Regions from separate parts of the Shewanella sp. SM55 genome, predicted to be linked through region 1. Evidence: predicted binding sites of a transcription regulator. Region 1 holds the regulator's gene; the other holds the start of a gene.

Region 1 (8,083 bases):
ACCAGTGGCGCATTGATTGGTGCCGTCGCGGGTGCCGCAATTGGAGTGGTATCTTCGAGCAAGAGCGACCGCGGTAAAGGTGCCTTAATTGGTGCAGCATCGGGCGCTGCAGTCGGTGGTGGTATTGGTTATTACATGGATGTGCAAGAGACTAAATTACGCCAACAATTAGCCTCAACGGGCGTGAGTGTGACCCGTAACGGCGATAACATCATTTTGAATATGCCTAATGAAGTGACCTTCGGCGTAGATCAAACCGAGTTAAGTGACGGTGCTAAACGCGTGCTGAATTCAGTGGCGGTTGTGGCCAAGGAATACAGCAAAACGCAGCTCAACATATTAGGTTATACTGACAGTAGTGGTTCAGACTCTTACAATTTACGTCTGTCACAGGTCCGTGCTAGCGAAGTGGGTAATTACTTGATGAATAAAGGCGTTGCCTCTGCCCGTGTAAAATCAAAAGGTATGGGTGAAGCGAGTCCTATTGCATCAAATGCCAATGCAAATGGCCGCGCACAAAACCGCCGCGTTGAGATCGTACTAATACCAACGGGTAAATAGTCTGGTCTAAGCACAAAGTTCTCGCTGAAAAAGTCGCCTTGGGCGACTTTTTTGTTTTCAGTGATGGGCTAATTGAATGATTAGCTTGCTGTGCTTCAATTAGACAATTTGTCCTTTATGAAGCGCACCTTGAGTGACCTGCACCACAAACATATCACTGCTAATTACCTTGGGATGAGTTCAGCTTGATCCCTTTATCGATTTCACGTTCTGTATGGGAATAAGTCCCAAGAATGACTTTTAGTGTCTAAAGGAGAATATGACTATGATAAGCAAAAATGTGTTAGTAGCCTTGAGTTTAAGTCCTGTCATCATGGTGACAGCTGTACAAGGAGTGCCGATGAAAGCCGAACTGACCACAGGAGTCGCGCCGATAGAACTGCGCGCCGCAGGCAGTTTAAAGGCTGCGATGAGTGATATTATTGCTGCTTATCAAGCACAGTCGCAAATGAGTGTTGTAGCGCAATATGCGCCCTCAGGTTTATTGTTAAAACGCATTCAAGAGGGCGAGAAAGTTGATATCTTTGCCTCGGCAAATATGAAACATCCACAGGCATTAGTGGATTCGGGTCAGGGCGAAGCGGTGCAAATGTTTGCCCGTAATCAACTCTGCGCAATTACCCAAGACACAGTTCAGGTGACGAGTGCGACGTTACTCGATACCTTGTTAGATTCTAAGATTAAAGTCGGCACCTCAACCCCGAAAGCCGACCCCGCGGGTGATTATGCCTGGGCCGTTTTTGCTAAGGCCGAAGCGGTAAAACCCAATGCGAAAGCCGCGTTAGAGACCAAGGCATTACAACTGACGGGCGGCCCTGAGAGCGTTAAACCGCCTAAAGATCGCAACCCCTATGGCTGGGTGATGGAAAACAAGCAAGCGGATATCTTTTTAACCTATTGCACTAATGCTGTGCTGGCTAAAAAAGAAGTGCCGAGTTTACAAATCATCGACTTACCGCTGGAACTCGCCGTGGGTGCCGACTATGGTTTACTGGTTTTACAAGGCGCTAATACTGCCGCTAAGCCGTTAGCTGAGTTTATTCTATCGACCAAAGGCCAAGCGATTTTGAGCAGTTATGGTTTTCAACCTCCGGCAAAATAGCCTTCTTTAGTTTTCCAGCGGGATAAAAAACGGCACCTTTGAGGTGCCGTTTTTGTTATTAGCTCAAACGGTTAAAGCGTTAGTTCATCAGGTAGAGCGTCGCTAACCCGAGGAAGGCGAACAGGCCAACCACGTCAGTGACTGTAGTGAGCACCATACCGCCAGCGAGGGCAGGATCGATTTTAAGTCTTTTTAAAATCAATGGAATACTCGCACCTGCAAGCCCTGCTACTGTCATGTTGATCAGCATGGCGCTACCAATTAAGCCCGCCAGTGCCATATCATCCTTCCATAGCCACACGGCGACAAAGACTAAAATCGACCACATCAAACCATTGAGAAAACCAATCGATAGCTCTTTACCGATAAGCCAGCGAGCGTTGCTTTGGCCGATATGGCCTAAAGCAATACCGCGGATCACGAGCGCTAAGGTCTGATTACCGGCAACACCGCCCATGCTAGGGACAATCGTCATTAGGATGGCGATAGTGGCAAATTGCTCAATAGTGCCTTCAAACATATTGCTGACCGACGATGCGAGCAGGGCGGCGAATAAGTTTATGGTGAGCCAGAGCGAGCGACGTAGGGTACTTTTTAGTACAGGACCAAAGGTATCTTCATCTCCGTCCATCCCCGCCATACCCATCATGGAATGTTCAGCATCTTCGCGGATAACATCGACTACGTCATCGATTGTGATACGCCCGAGCAGCTTACCATCACTGTCGACGACAGGTGCCGATACCCAGTCATTGCGTTCGAATTTCTGCGCGACTTCGCTGTCGGACATGCTCACCGGAATACTTTGAATATTGGGATCCATGATATTGCGAATTGTGGTGCTTGGCGCGCAAGTCAGCAGATCTGCCAGCCTAACACCGCCAAGGACTTTGTCCTGTTTGTCGACCACATATAAGGTATCTGTGGTGTCGGGTAGGTTGCCCCTTTGCCGAAGATAGCGCAGCACCACATCGATATTCACATCGGGTCTTAAGGTGACAGTATCCGTGTTCATCAAGCTGCCGGCGGTCTCATCTGGATAAGATAGAGCTTGTTCTACCCTCAGGCGATTTTGCTCCGTCATCGACTGCAACACTTGTTTGTAAACGGCGTCGGGAAGACTTCGCAGAATATAGGCGAGATCGTCGGTGTCCATGCTTGCTGTCGCTTTCGCGACTCGCTCAGGGCTCATGCTGCGGATCAGTGGGTCTTTGAGCTCTTCACTCAACTCATCGAGTATGTCGCCTATTTGTTCCTGATCGATGAGCTGCCACAATACTTGTCTGGCACTTGGCGGTGATGATTCTAAGATCAGCGCGATATCTGAGGCGGCCATTTTTTGCAGCATATTGCGCACGTGTACGAACATGCCGCTGCTAAGCGCTTGGTTTAACTGGTCAAGACTATGTCCGGTGTGATCGTTTTCTGCATTATCTACGGGCATTTGTCCTCCATTGTGCGGCAAATTGGTTTGAGATCTTAGTGTTGGGCTAGGATTTTACGGTGACTAAGCGTCAGTCGATGACACAGATTAAGACGGCTAAGGTAAGGTTAAGGCCAGCGCCAGCGCAATGACCGCTAGTGTAATCGCCTGTGGCTTGTATCGTCGAGCGACAAATGTTTTGCCATGTGTGAATGGCAAGTTTTTTAAACTAGACATGAAGTGAAACTAACGATGAAGTGCTTAGTGTGAAGTGAAACTAACAGGCTTCGTCAAACTTAGCGTCGATTAAGGCACAAATGGCATCGAGAGCCGGCTCTGCATCTGGGCCTTCGGCGATAAGCTTGATGGTCTTACCCATGCCAGTTTCAAGCATCAGTAAGCCAAGTACACTGGCGGCCGATGCTTGTTTATCGCCTTGGATTAAGGTGATGGTCGCATCAAACTCGGAAGCCAGTACCACCAACTTAGTGGCGGCACGGGCATGTAAACCGAGCTTATTACAGATGGTTATCTGACGTTCAAGTTTTGGCATTATTGAGCTCTCGATGACGGGCATAAACTTTATGTTTACCGTTACTAAAGCGTTTGGCCAATTGCTCTGCGACGTAAACCGATCTGTGCTGTCCACCTGTGCAGCCAATGGCTACCGTTAAATAACTGCGATTGTTACGCTCGAGGTGCGGCAGCCAAGTCTCCAGTAAATTTTCGATTTGCCAGATGAACTTATTAACCAGTGGTTGACGATTTAAGAACTCAGCTACGGGTTCATCTAAGCCAGTCAATGGCCGCAGCGCCAACTCCCAGTGGGGATTGGGCAGGAAGCGCACATCGAACATAAAGTCGGCTTCGGTGGGCATTCCGTGCTTAAAGCCAAAGGACTCGAAGTTGATCACGAGTTCTTTATCGACACTACCAAGGAGAATTTGTCTGACTTGGTCGCTTAAATCATAGATATTCAAATTCGACGTATCTATGTAGTGATCGACCAGTTTTGACATAGGCTCGAGCAGTTTCCCCTCCAGCTTTATCGCTTCTTGCAAAGAGACTCGGCTCTTCGACAAAGGATGCAAACGGCGGGTTTCGCTGTAACGCTTGAGCAGAATTTTATCGCTGGAGTTAAGGAAGAAGCTCGTTAACTCAGTATCTGGAGGTAGGCTAGCGAGTTGTTTTACTAAGACCTTATCCTGCTCAGGCATGTTACGCACGTCGACACTGATGGCGACGAGATCGTTACTGCCTTTGAGTTGCTCAAGCAAACTGCCAATCAATGGCAAGGGAAGGTTATCGACACAATAATAGCCGAGATCTTCGAGTACCCTAAGGGCGACAGATTTGCCTGAGCCTGAGCGGCCCGACACTATGACCAGTTTCATCCAGTGATTACCTGATAGAGTTCCGTTTCATCATGCGTCTTGCGTAATTGCTTTAATATTTGCTTGTCGCTCAGCTTTTCGGCCATGCAAGACAAGGTACTTAAGTGCTGCTGACATTGGTCTGCAGGCACCAGTAGTGCAAATAAAATATCAACAGGTTGCTTATCGATAGCATCAAATGCTATCGGCTCTTCACACTTAATTAGTATGGCAATGGGCTGATCTATATCGGCTAGTCGACCATGTGGAATGGCGATGCCGTTACCTATACCTGTGCTTCCCATCTTTTCGCGCGCCACTAGGCTTTCGAATATCTCTTGAGATGAGAGGGTCGGGTACTGGGCAGCGACTAAGTCGCTGATGAGTTCCAGTACCTTTTTCTTGCTGCCCGGAGTGGCGCAGGTAGTGCACTCCGGCCGCAGTATGGTACAAAGTTCCATTATTAGTGTTTTGTTAACTTCTCTTTGTGTTTAATAACCTGACGGTCAAGCTTGTCAATCAGGGCGTCTATAGCGGCATACATGTCAGCATGCTCTGAAGTAGCAAAAACTTCACCACCTATGAGGTTTATTCTCGCTTCGGCAATCTGTTGCATTTTCTCAACATTGAGCACAACGTGCACATTATTGATCTGTTCGAAATGGCGTTCAAGTTTTGAAAACTTTTCTTCTACATATGCACGTAACGATTCGGTAATTTCGACATGGTGTCCACTTAGGTTTATTTGCATAGAAACGTCCTCCGATATCCACTGTAGGTTATAAACTTTTACGCTGATTAGAAGGTGGAATAAGCATAGCCTCTCGGTACTTCGCAATGGTTCTGCGGGCTACGTTGATCCCTTGTTCTGCCAGAAGTTGTGCCATCTTACTATCGCTTAATGGTTTTTTCTGGTTTTCCGCTGCCACCAGTTTCTTTATAAAGGCTCTGATTGCTGTGGATGAGCACTCACCACCATCGTCAGTACCGACGTGGCTAGAGAAGAAGTATTTTAGTTCAAAAAGTCCCTTAGGGGTATGCATGTATTTTTGAGTTGTGACCCGTGAGATGGTGGACTCATGCATTTCTACCGCTTCGGCAATATCGTTAAGCACCATAGGCTTCATGGCTTCTTCACCATACTCAAAGAAACCTTGCTGATATTGCACTATGCAATTAGCAACTTTAAGCAAAGTATCGTTACGGCTTTCTAAGCTCTTAATAAACCATTTAGCCTCTTGCAGATGGCCGCGAATAAATTGGCTATCGGCTTGGTTTTTGGTACTGCGTGCCATAGAAGCATAATGTTGATTTACATTGATTTTTGGCATGCAGTCAGGATTAAGCTCAACGACCCAGCGGCCATTTTTCTTCGACACAGACACATCTGGGATAACGTATTCGTCATTATTGGGCGTGATCAACAAACCTGGGCGAGGATTGAGGGTTTGGATAAGTGCTATACCATCCCTTAATTCATCTTCTTTTAATTTAGTCTTACGCATCAATAACCTAAAATCACGGGCGGCGATCAGATCTAAATGATCTTTGATCAGCATACGGGCGTTTTCTAGGTTGGGAGTATCAGCGGCGAAATGCGACAGTTGGATCAGCAGGCATTCACTTAAATCGCGGGCGGCAACGCCTATGGGATCAAAATGCTGAATACGCTTGAGTACGGCTTCGACTTCGTCAAGCTCAACTTCAGGATTGCCCATGGCTTCGAGAATTTCTTCAGTGCTTTGGGTGAGATAGCCCTGATCGTCGATGGCATCAATAATGGCGGTGGCAATGGCTAAATCGGTTTCAGAAAACGGCGTGAGGTTTTTTTGCCATTCTAAGTGTTCGTACAAACCTTCACTGGTCTCGCCTTGGAAGGGCATATCGTCTTCACGACTGCCGCCGGGGCCTGAGTTTGGGGAGGCGGTAAACACTTCATCCCATGTGGTGTCCATGGGGAGCTCATCGGGCATGGATTCTTTGGTTAGCGACTCTGCCGTATCTATGGTGGAGCTGTCTTTTTCTGGTGGCAGAGTGCTAGATTCACTGAAATCCGTATCGGATAGCGTTTGGTTTACAGGGGTTTTAGTGGCGTCGAATTGATCCTCTTCCAGCTCGAGAAGGGGATTAGAATCTAATGCTTGCTGGATCTCTTGCTGCAGTTCTAATGACGACAGTTGCAACAGACGTATAGCCTGTTGTAGTTGTGGCGTCATGGTTAACTGTTGACCCAGTTTGAGCTGGAGTGACGCTTTCATGTTACCGCTGATCCCTACGTTATTATTGTTGGATGAGGTCGCTTATTATCATTTTGAGTGAAGCCCAATGGCGGTATAAATTGCCTCCATTGGCTTCGCTCGATTAACTATAGCCTGAATTGTTCACCTAAGTACACAGCCCTAACTTGCTGATTGTCTAAGATCTCTGCTGGAGTTCCTTCGGCAATCAGGTTTCCGTGACTCACAATATAAGCATGTTCACATACATCTAATGTCTCGCGGACATTATGGTCTGTGATCAGTACGCCAAGGCCGCGACTTTTGAGTTGTTCGATAATCTTCTTGATGTCGATAACCGAAATAGGATCGACGCCGGCAAACGGTTCATCGAGCAAAATGAACTTAGGATTAGCGGCTAAAGCCCGCGCAATTTCGACGCGACGACGTTCGCCACCCGACAATGACATGCCTTGGCTGTCACGGATGTGGGTGATATGAAACTCTTCGAGCAGATGTTCTAGTTCTTCTTCTCGTTCTTCGTTTTTAAGTTCTTTACGAGTTTGCAGTACGGCCATGATGTTGTCATGAACAGTTAGCTTACGAAAGATACTGGCTTCCTGCGGTAAGTAACCTATGCCTTTGCGGGCACGCAGATGCATAGGATCTGCGGTTAAATCATCATCGTCGATAAAGATATGCCCCTTATCGCTCTTCACTAGCCCGACAACCATGTAAAAGGTCGTGGTTTTACCGGCACCGTTTGGACCGAGTAGGCCAACGACTTGACCGGTTTTTACCGTCAGACTGACGTCTTTAACCACTTGGCGACTCTTGTAACTTTTTGCCAGATTTTGTGCTCTTAAGGTGATTTGGGTCATTTAGAGTCCTGCTTTTTTACAGGTTTATCCGCTGGAGCATCTGATTTAGCATCATCTTGATAGTTTTCTGGCTGAATAATAGTGATCACGCGATCGTCACCACTGCCAGTACTCTCGGCCATCAATTTCTGTTGAATCATGTTATAGCGGATTAAATTGCCTGTAACTTGGCTACCCGCTTGATCTAATGACGCCATACCTTTCAGAGTTAAGGTGCGGCTTGCCATATCGTAACGAATTTCTTTCGCGCTCGCCGATGCAGGACGGCCATCGTCTAATATCTGGCTATACGTAGCAGGGTTGCCTGTGGCGACTAAAGTTTTGCTATTTTCACCTTCAGCGGAAAATGCACGCAGTTCATTTGCTTGGATTTTTATTGAGCCTTGGGTAACTTCCACCGGACCAAAGAAGATGATCTGGTTGTTTTTGATATCCGCAGTTTGGCTCACAGCTTTAATTTTGACTTCTTGCTTTAAGTCGCCCACTTTCGCGAAAGCACTCATGCTCATAATTAGCATTAGGCTGGC
Region 2 (8,083 bases), on a different contig from region 1:
ACTTCACTTGGGTATTGCCCGAGTTAGCGGCATCTGCTGAAATCTTTGGGGATGCGGCGGCAATGCCTTTAGGGTCTTTCATGACCACTTCAATGCCATTTGAAGCACCTGCTGTCGGACGTATCGCAAAACGATCGCCAGACGCCATAGCGCCCGCTTTTATGTCAATTGAAAATCCAGATCCACCCGATAAAGTCGAGCCATTTAACGTCAGTGGCGTAATTGCCCCCGTTTTCGAATCTCTCAGTTCATAAGTTGCAGGCGCGGTAAATGACAGTTCGTAGGCACCACCAGTTAATAAACTGGTATCATCTATGGTGACGCCTAACGTTGCATTACCCGTATTACCAGAAAAACCTGCTGCACGGCCCAAAGACATCATAGGATCGTTGATATCTTTGAAGATATTGGCACCAACTTGTCCATTGAGGTCAATACCTTGTGCTTGCATTTTATTGAAGTTATCAGCCACGCCCAAGGCTAATTGATCGAGCTCATGACCCGCGGGAATTAACGTTTGATCACGATAATCAAAAATGGCCCCTAACTGACCGCCAAGTTTACTCGGATCAACAGTGACACTTTGCGAACCAATACTTGAAGTCAATTGGAGCTCATTCGGAAATGGATCACCCGCTTGGACTCCCATCGTCATAGCAATTTCGCCAGAAACCAACATCACTGAGCCACCGAGCATTACGCTCTTAGCACCATTTTCTAATGGAATAACATTCACTTGAGCGTACTGGCTTAACTCTTGAACAAGTGCATCTTGCTTATCAAGCAACTGCGCATCCTGATTCGGCGACTTCATTAACTCTAGGTTTAAATTTGCCAGTTCTGTACTGATCTCATTGATACGCTTAGTCATACCAGTGATCTGGTCATTGGTCTGATTAAGCTGGCCATTCAAATACGACTGCATCTGATTAAGACTGCTGGCAACTTGCTGTGCGTTTGTTAGGGTCGAACTCCGAATACCCAAATCTGCAGGCAAATCAGCCACACTATTCAGCCCCGAAAACAGGTCATTCAAGCTTTGTGGCACAACTTTACCTACCTGTGAAAACAGCTGATCTAGCTCACTCAATTTACCGTAGCTGGCTTCGGCGGCACTTAACGTTGTTTGGCCAATGCGTAACTCTCTTGCGGCATAGTCATTGTAGATACGCTTAACGTCATTAACGTAAGTTCCTGTGCCATAAAAACTACTGCCAAAACGCTGCGATTCAAGAGTCGACTGGGTTGCCACTTGTCTGTGGTAACCAGCGGTATTGGCGTTAGCTATGTTATTACTGGTAACACCCAGTTGCGACTGGGAGGCAAGCACCCCAGTTCGCGCTATATTCAGTAGATCAACGGCCATTAGTTGACACTCCTATGAACAAACAGGGTTGTAAGATTCATCATTTGTCTTCTCCTGGCAGAATTGATTTCAGTTCTTCACTGATCGACTGCATCACTTTAATCACTTTTTCAGCGTATCGAGGATCAGTGGCATAACCCGCATCCTGCAAAGCTCGGATGAATTGAGTAGGGGAAGCGGCCACTTTTTTCGCATCTTGATAACGTTCACCTTCGGCAATGAAGGACACAAAATCGTTAAAGCTATGCTCGAAATCACTATAAACTCGGAAGTCAGCTTTTTGCTGGACAGCAACACCGTGCTCAAATTCTAAGGTACTGACGTTAGCCTTATCACCTAACCAACGACGATCAGCTTTAATGTTGAATAGGTTATGACTCGGCGCACCGTTATTGCCGCGGACGATTTTTTGTCCCCAGCCAGTTTCCAGTGCCGATTGCGCCAATAATACTTCTGGTTGGGTACCTAATGTTTTTGCGGCTTTTTCAGCATGTGGATATAAGGTAGCTAAAAATTCTTCTCGACTACCGAACCTGACAATTTTTTGGGTTTCCCTAAATGCTGCCGTCGGCAAAACTTGGCCGCTAATCACAGGTTCTACCACTGAAAGTGATTGTTCACTCCAGCTCGGCTTAGGCGTATCGATAGCCAATGAACGATTAGGCGCATCAATGTCCATTGATGAATTTGCATCTTCAGCTCTATCCGGTTCAAATACAGGCCGAGCAATAGCAGCCGGCACACCATGATTTACAACTGTGGGTTCAACCACTGGAGCGGCTGAACTCTGCATAGGCACATTAAGCGCTTTATCGTCGTGGAGCATTTTCATGCCACCATCGTCACGCAATACCGATGCAGGCGTGAAATGACTTGTTTCGGGAGAGAGTTGCTGCACCATCATATCGGCAAGGCCCAATACACCTTTGTCAGATAAATCGACCGATAACTGCTGATCGCGCATCTGCTCGTAAAACTGAGTGTATTGGCTATTGAGTGGACTATCAGACTGAAAAACCGCATTGGCATCGCGCATACTTTTCATCAGCATTTGCACGAAAATACCTTCAAATTGTTGGGCGACCTTTTTCAAGGCGCCCTTCTCATCTTTCTGAGCCTGGGCGCGGAGTGAATCTAGCCCGCCCAGGTCAAGAAAATGTGATGAACTTGAAAGCTTTTCCATGATTTTCCCGACAGAAATTAGATGATGATAAGTTCACCATGCAAAGCTCCTGCCACTTTTAATGCTTCAAGTATTGCTAACACATCTGAAGGGGCTGCACCGACTAAGTTAACCGCTCTAACCAGCTCATCCAGCGTAGTGCCTGGATTAAACATAAACATACGACGGTCACTTTCTGTCGCTGTGATCGTACTATTACTCGTGACGGTTGTTTGACCATTTGCCAACGCGTTAGGCTGCGAAACCTGTGTCGCCTCCGCAATCGTGACAGTCATGCCGCCATGGGTAATCGCCGCAGGGAGTAAGCGTACGTTTTGCCCAACCACTATGGTTCCAGTACGTGAATTAACGATCACTTTGGCAGATTCCTCTGCGGGAACAACATCAAGGTTTTCAAGCGTTGCTAAAAAGGAGACTCGTTGTGATACATCACGTGGAGCCGTTACCTGAACAGACGTCGCATCTAAAGGACGCGCCATATCTGGACCTAATAGATCATTGATCGCATCGGCCATGCGCTGCGCAGTAGAGAAATCCGAACGACGTAGGTTAAACGTCAAATAATCGCCAGTTGAAAATGGGGTTGCTACACTACGCTCAACAATCGCGCCATTCGGTATACGACCTACAGTTGGCGTATTTTGAATCACCTTTGAACCATCTAAACCATCGGCACTAAAACCACTCACCACTAAACTACCTTGGGCTATGGCATACACATTACCGTCGACCCCTTTCAAAAAGGTCTGTAATAAGGTGCCACCGCGTAAGCTTTTGGCTTCGCCTAAGCTAGATACCGTCACGTCAAGATCTTGACCAGGTTTGATAAAGGCGGGCATATCCGCGTGTACGGCTACCACTGCAACGTTTTTAATTTTCGGTTTGACGTTGTCCGGAAGATTAATCCCAAAGTTTTTAAGCATAGTCATAAAGGTCTGCTCGGTATAACTGGTTTTTTCCCCAGTTCCCGGCAAACCGACCACTAAGCCATAACCAATCAACTGGTTACTACGCACACCTTGCACATTGGCAATATCTTTAATTCGTTCAGCCTGACTAGATAGAGAAAACACTAGCATGGCAACGGCTAACACCAGTTTATATTTCATGATACGACTCCTTAGAAGGGCCACCAGTCGCTCATAAAGAACTGGCTTAACCAGCCCACTTTTTGAGCATCTGCGAAAGTGCCTGTGCCACTGTATTGGATACGGGCATTAGCCATTCGCGTTGAATCGACAGTGTTATCGGGTTTAATGTCCTGCGAGCGAACGAGACCAGTGACACGAATAAACTCATCACCATTATTGATTGAAATCCATTTTTCACCACGGATCACTAAGCTGCCGTTGTTTAGCACTTGCATCACGTTTGCCGAGATGCTGCCATCTAGACTATTGCTCTGATCCGCATCCGATTCACGCTTAGTGTTCATGCTATCTTTGTAACGCAAATCAATTGGCACTCCGCCGATGGACACATTACTACCACCAGCAAAGATGGGATCTAAGCTCATGTCTGAACCTTTTTTGATCTGATTGCCTGCACTCTTCTTAGCTTGAGTCGATTCCTTCAATACGATAGTGATAATGTCACCGACTTTATGGGCGCGTATATCCGAATACAAGCTAGATGCTTGGCTGTCTTGATAAATAGAGCCAGTTGCGGCAATTTTTGTCGGCGGTGCCTCTGGGTATACCGGCGCGTAAAAGGGATCATCCGCAAGGGGTTTCTTTTGCGTCGAGCTACAAGCTGCAAGCAATAACGCGACGGCCAACACAAGATATCTAGCCATGATGTTTGCCTCTATAAATTCTGAGTCACATAAGACAGCATCTGATCTACCGCTGAAATCACTTTAGAGTTCATCTCGTAAATGCGCTGACTTTCGATAAGGTTCACCAGTTCCTCGGTCACGTTAACGTTAGAGGTTTCTAAGGCGCCTTGACGAATCGCTCCCATGCCATCTAACGAAGCGGTACCTTGAATGGGCGTACCACTGGCACCAGTTTCCGTATATAAGTTTTGTCCCATAGGATCTAAACCCGATGGATTAATAAAATCCGTCATAGTCAACTGACCCACGACTTGGTTCTCTGCGGTACCCGGCGTTTTTACTGAAACTTCACCCTCCGCGGAAACGGTAATACTGGTCGCATTATCAGGAATAGTGATCGCGGGTTGTAGCAAATAGCCAGAACCTGGCGTCACAATCTGCCCTGTATCGTCTAAGGTAAACTGACCATTTCGAGTATAAGCAGTGGTTCCATCAGGGAGCTGGATTTCAAAAAATCCAGGACCTTCAATCATGAGATCCAGTGAGTTATCCGTCGTCAGCATGTTACCCTGAGTAAACATTTTTTGAGTGGCGACGACTTTCGTACCCGCACCTATGTTTAATCCGTTGGGTAGCTTAGTGTTAGATGCACTAACACCACCCGCTTGGTTAACTGTTTGATAGAGTAAATCTTCAAATACTGCGCGGCTTTTTTTGTAGCCCACAGTGCTAGCGTTCGCTACGTTGTTTGAAATCACTGAAATATCAGTTTGCTGTGCGTCTAAGCCAGTTTTACTAATCCATAACGCCGGATGCATAATCTATCTCCTAACTAATACGCATTAATGAAGATGAAGCGCGATCATTCTCTTCCGCGGTTTTCATCATCTTGACTTGCAATTCAAACTGGCGCTGAAGATCAATCAAAGACACCATTTCATCAACAGGGTTAACGTTACTGCCCTCTACGGCACCACTTTCAACTGCGACGAAAGGGTCAGCTGGTGCTGGTTCGCCTGACATTTGTCGAAATAATCCATCTTCACCACGCATCATCTGCGCATTGCCGGGATTAACTAACTTCAATCTAGCCACTTCTTCTATCACTTCAGCAGTCGCCCCCTGAGGGCGAACAGACACTATGCCATCCTGTGAAATTGACACTTTATCAATAGGTAATGGCAGCACTATCGGGCCAGCGTCCCCCATCACGGGATTGCCTCTGTCGTTATACAACATGCCCGTCGCATCGAAACTGAGACTACCTGAACGGGTATAAGCTTCACTGCCATCTTTCGCCTGAACGGCAAACCAGCCATCGCCTTTAATGGCAACATCGAGATCCCGTCCAGTGGTTTTTATCGGACCAGAGCGAAAATTAGCTGACGGAGATTCTGTCATCGCAAACACCCTTGAAGGCAACCCTTCACCGAAGGCTTGCATCGATCTGGCCTGCGCCATATCTGATTTAAAACCATCGGTATTAGCATTGGCTAAGTTGTTCGCACGGAGTGCCAGCTCATTCATATTTTGCTTAGCGCCACTCATGGCGACATAAAGGAATTTGTCCACAGACTGCTCCGTCAAATTTTCTACATGACAATATCAAAGCAAGCATCATGCCAACAAAAAATAACGTTTAATTTACTGATAGAATTGAAAAATATGAAAATGAAGTGATTTGACGGCAGGATAAAGGCTAAGTGTTGCCACTGGCGGCAACACTTAGTTAAATAAAGTAATGATTAGCGGATTTGTAATACGGTTTGTTGCAGCGTGTTATTCACTTCAAGCGTACGAGAGTTCGCTTGGAAGTTACGTTGCGCCGAAATTAAATCGACCAGTTCAGTAGTTAAATCGATGTTCGATTGCTCTAACGCCGATGAACTGATGCTACCAAAAGTTCCACTATTTGCCTCACCCGCTAACGCTGGACCTGAAGCTAAACTGGCTTTCCACGACGTATTACCCACTTGCGTTAAACCTTGTTCGTTAGCAAAACGAACTAAAGCAACCCGTGCTAAAGGCACGGTTGAACCATTAGAATAACTCGCGGTCACTAAACCATCTTCGCCGATTTCAACGTTAGTTAAGCGACCTACAGTCGTACCATCTTGCGTCAACTCAGTTGCACCAAAAGGAGCAGCATATTGCGTTGGGGCATTAAACTTCACAGTCAACTCTTGAGTACCATCGGCACCTGGCCCTAAAACACCCGCACCACTGACGCCCAAAGCCTCAGTCTTGACTATAGCAGGATCACTACCAGTGTAGACACCAACAGAATTGAACTTGAGTACAGAGCCTTTCCAACCACCAGCAGTTTGAGCTGTGCCCGTTGCATCAGGCGTACCATCGCCGGTGGTATCTGTTTGATAAGTACCAGCAGGACCGGCTAAATCGACTTGCTTTCCATCAACAGCATAGTAAGCCACCCAATTGTTCTCACCATTGTACGAACCATCTTTGGGCTTAACAAAATAAGTGGTCATAATATGTGGCTCACCGAGTGAGTCATAAATTGTCATTGATGTAACGTTATTGTAGGTTTTTGCATCTAGAGGATCGAATGCCGCGGGGTCGAGTGCACTTTCCTTAGCATTTAAGTTCATTTGTAAAGTAACATTCTCAGTCTTTACAGGGCTACCCGCAGTGTCTGGTATTTGTACCGGCTTAGCCGTCGTTAAACTCACTGATGTTGAGTTCCCATCTTTATCCACTGGGAAAGTTTGCAAATAATTACCAGCAGAATCAACCATGTAATTATTTTTATCTACCTTAAATGCTCCAGCACGGGTAAACGAGTGGTCTAATGTACCCAGTTCAGAAGCAGTAACGAAAAAGCCACCCCCTTTAATCGCCATATCAAGGGAGTTATTCGTCAACTGTAAGCTACCTTGATGGAATTGCTGTGCCACTTGGCTCGTCGCAACACCACCACCGACAGCAGTTTTAGCATTTGAAAAAATAGAATTAGCGTAAACATCCGCAAATTCAGCACGTGACTCTTTAAAGCCAATGGTGTTCGCATTAGCAATGTTATTCGCCGTAGTGTTTAAATCTTTCTGCGCAGCAGAAATGCCACTCAATGCAATGTTAAACGACATAATTCACCTCTACACTTGACTCAATTCATTTATGAGCGATTTACGCCCAATTCGGATGCTGCAAAAATTCTTTTATACAAGCTTAGGTTTCAGACACAGCTAACACATCGGTTAACTTGATGCCCATACCGCCTCTCAAGTTAAGAATCGCGCCAGTACTGGCCGTACCGAGAGAAACGCTGGTCACATGAGCATAGGTCGAGACTGGCAATTCTTGGGATTTCCCATCCACTAAACCACTCGCCTTGATCGTATAGTTACCTGCGGTTACAGGTTTTCCATCTTTATCGAGGCCATCCCAGTTAACATCGACATTGCCCCCCTTACTGCCATCAACTTTAAAGGTGGTCACAACTTGGCCTTTCTCATCCTCAACACGTACAGTAACTTCAGGAATTTTAGCTGGCGTGCTAATCACACCTTTTATTGTTGGGCTTTCAGCTGAAATGTTACCTGTATCAGTTGGGATCAATACCTTGCGACCAACAAGTCCTGATGCCTGTAATGCTTGGCTTGATGTCATAACACCGTTTAAATTAACGATTTCCTTATTCAACTTAGTAATACCATCAACCGTCGAGAATGATGCCATCTGCGCAATCATTTGGTCGTTGTCGACGGGCTTAAAGGGATCTTGCATCGATAACTGT

The links. Region 1 encodes sigma-54, which starts transcription at its own class of promoters, with help from an activator protein. Its sites were predicted from a motif close to GTTGGCACGNNNNTNGNNT; they were not measured.
Region 2: flgF (flagellar basal-body rod protein FlgF) is a predicted target of sigma-54. The motif match lies at 5,935-5,953, and genes of this name have one in related genera.

The regions. Positions count from the first base shown of each region.
Region 1 covers NZ_JAKKRS010000015.1:10,080-18,162, forward strand. Annotated here, with positions in the region: gene L5L91_RS17145 (OmpA family protein) at 1-561, shown strand, start outside; gene L5L91_RS17150 (molybdate ABC transporter substrate-binding protein) at 827-1,663, shown strand; gene mgtE (magnesium transporter) at 1,743-3,107, opposite strand; gene L5L91_RS17160 (HPr family phosphocarrier protein) at 3,364-3,639, opposite strand; gene rapZ (RNase adapter RapZ) at 3,626-4,480, opposite strand; gene ptsN (PTS IIA-like nitrogen regulatory protein PtsN) at 4,477-4,920, opposite strand; gene hpf (ribosome hibernation promoting factor) at 4,923-5,210, opposite strand; gene L5L91_RS17180 (RNA polymerase factor sigma-54) at 5,239-6,717, opposite strand; gene lptB (LPS export ABC transporter ATP-binding protein) at 6,825-7,556, opposite strand; gene lptA (lipopolysaccharide transport periplasmic protein LptA) at 7,553-8,083, opposite strand, start outside.
Region 2 covers NZ_JAKKRS010000002.1:148,400-156,482, forward strand. Annotated here, with positions in the region: gene flgK (flagellar hook-associated protein FlgK) at 1-1,366, opposite strand, end outside; gene flgJ (flagellar assembly peptidoglycan hydrolase FlgJ) at 1,407-2,549, opposite strand; gene L5L91_RS03860 (flagellar basal body P-ring protein FlgI) at 2,567-3,658, opposite strand; gene flgH (flagellar basal body L-ring protein FlgH) at 3,670-4,344, opposite strand; gene flgG (flagellar basal-body rod protein FlgG) at 4,356-5,144, opposite strand; gene flgF (flagellar basal-body rod protein FlgF) at 5,155-5,898, opposite strand; gene flgE (flagellar hook protein FlgE) at 6,072-7,433, opposite strand; gene flgD (flagellar hook assembly protein FlgD) at 7,516-8,083, opposite strand, start outside.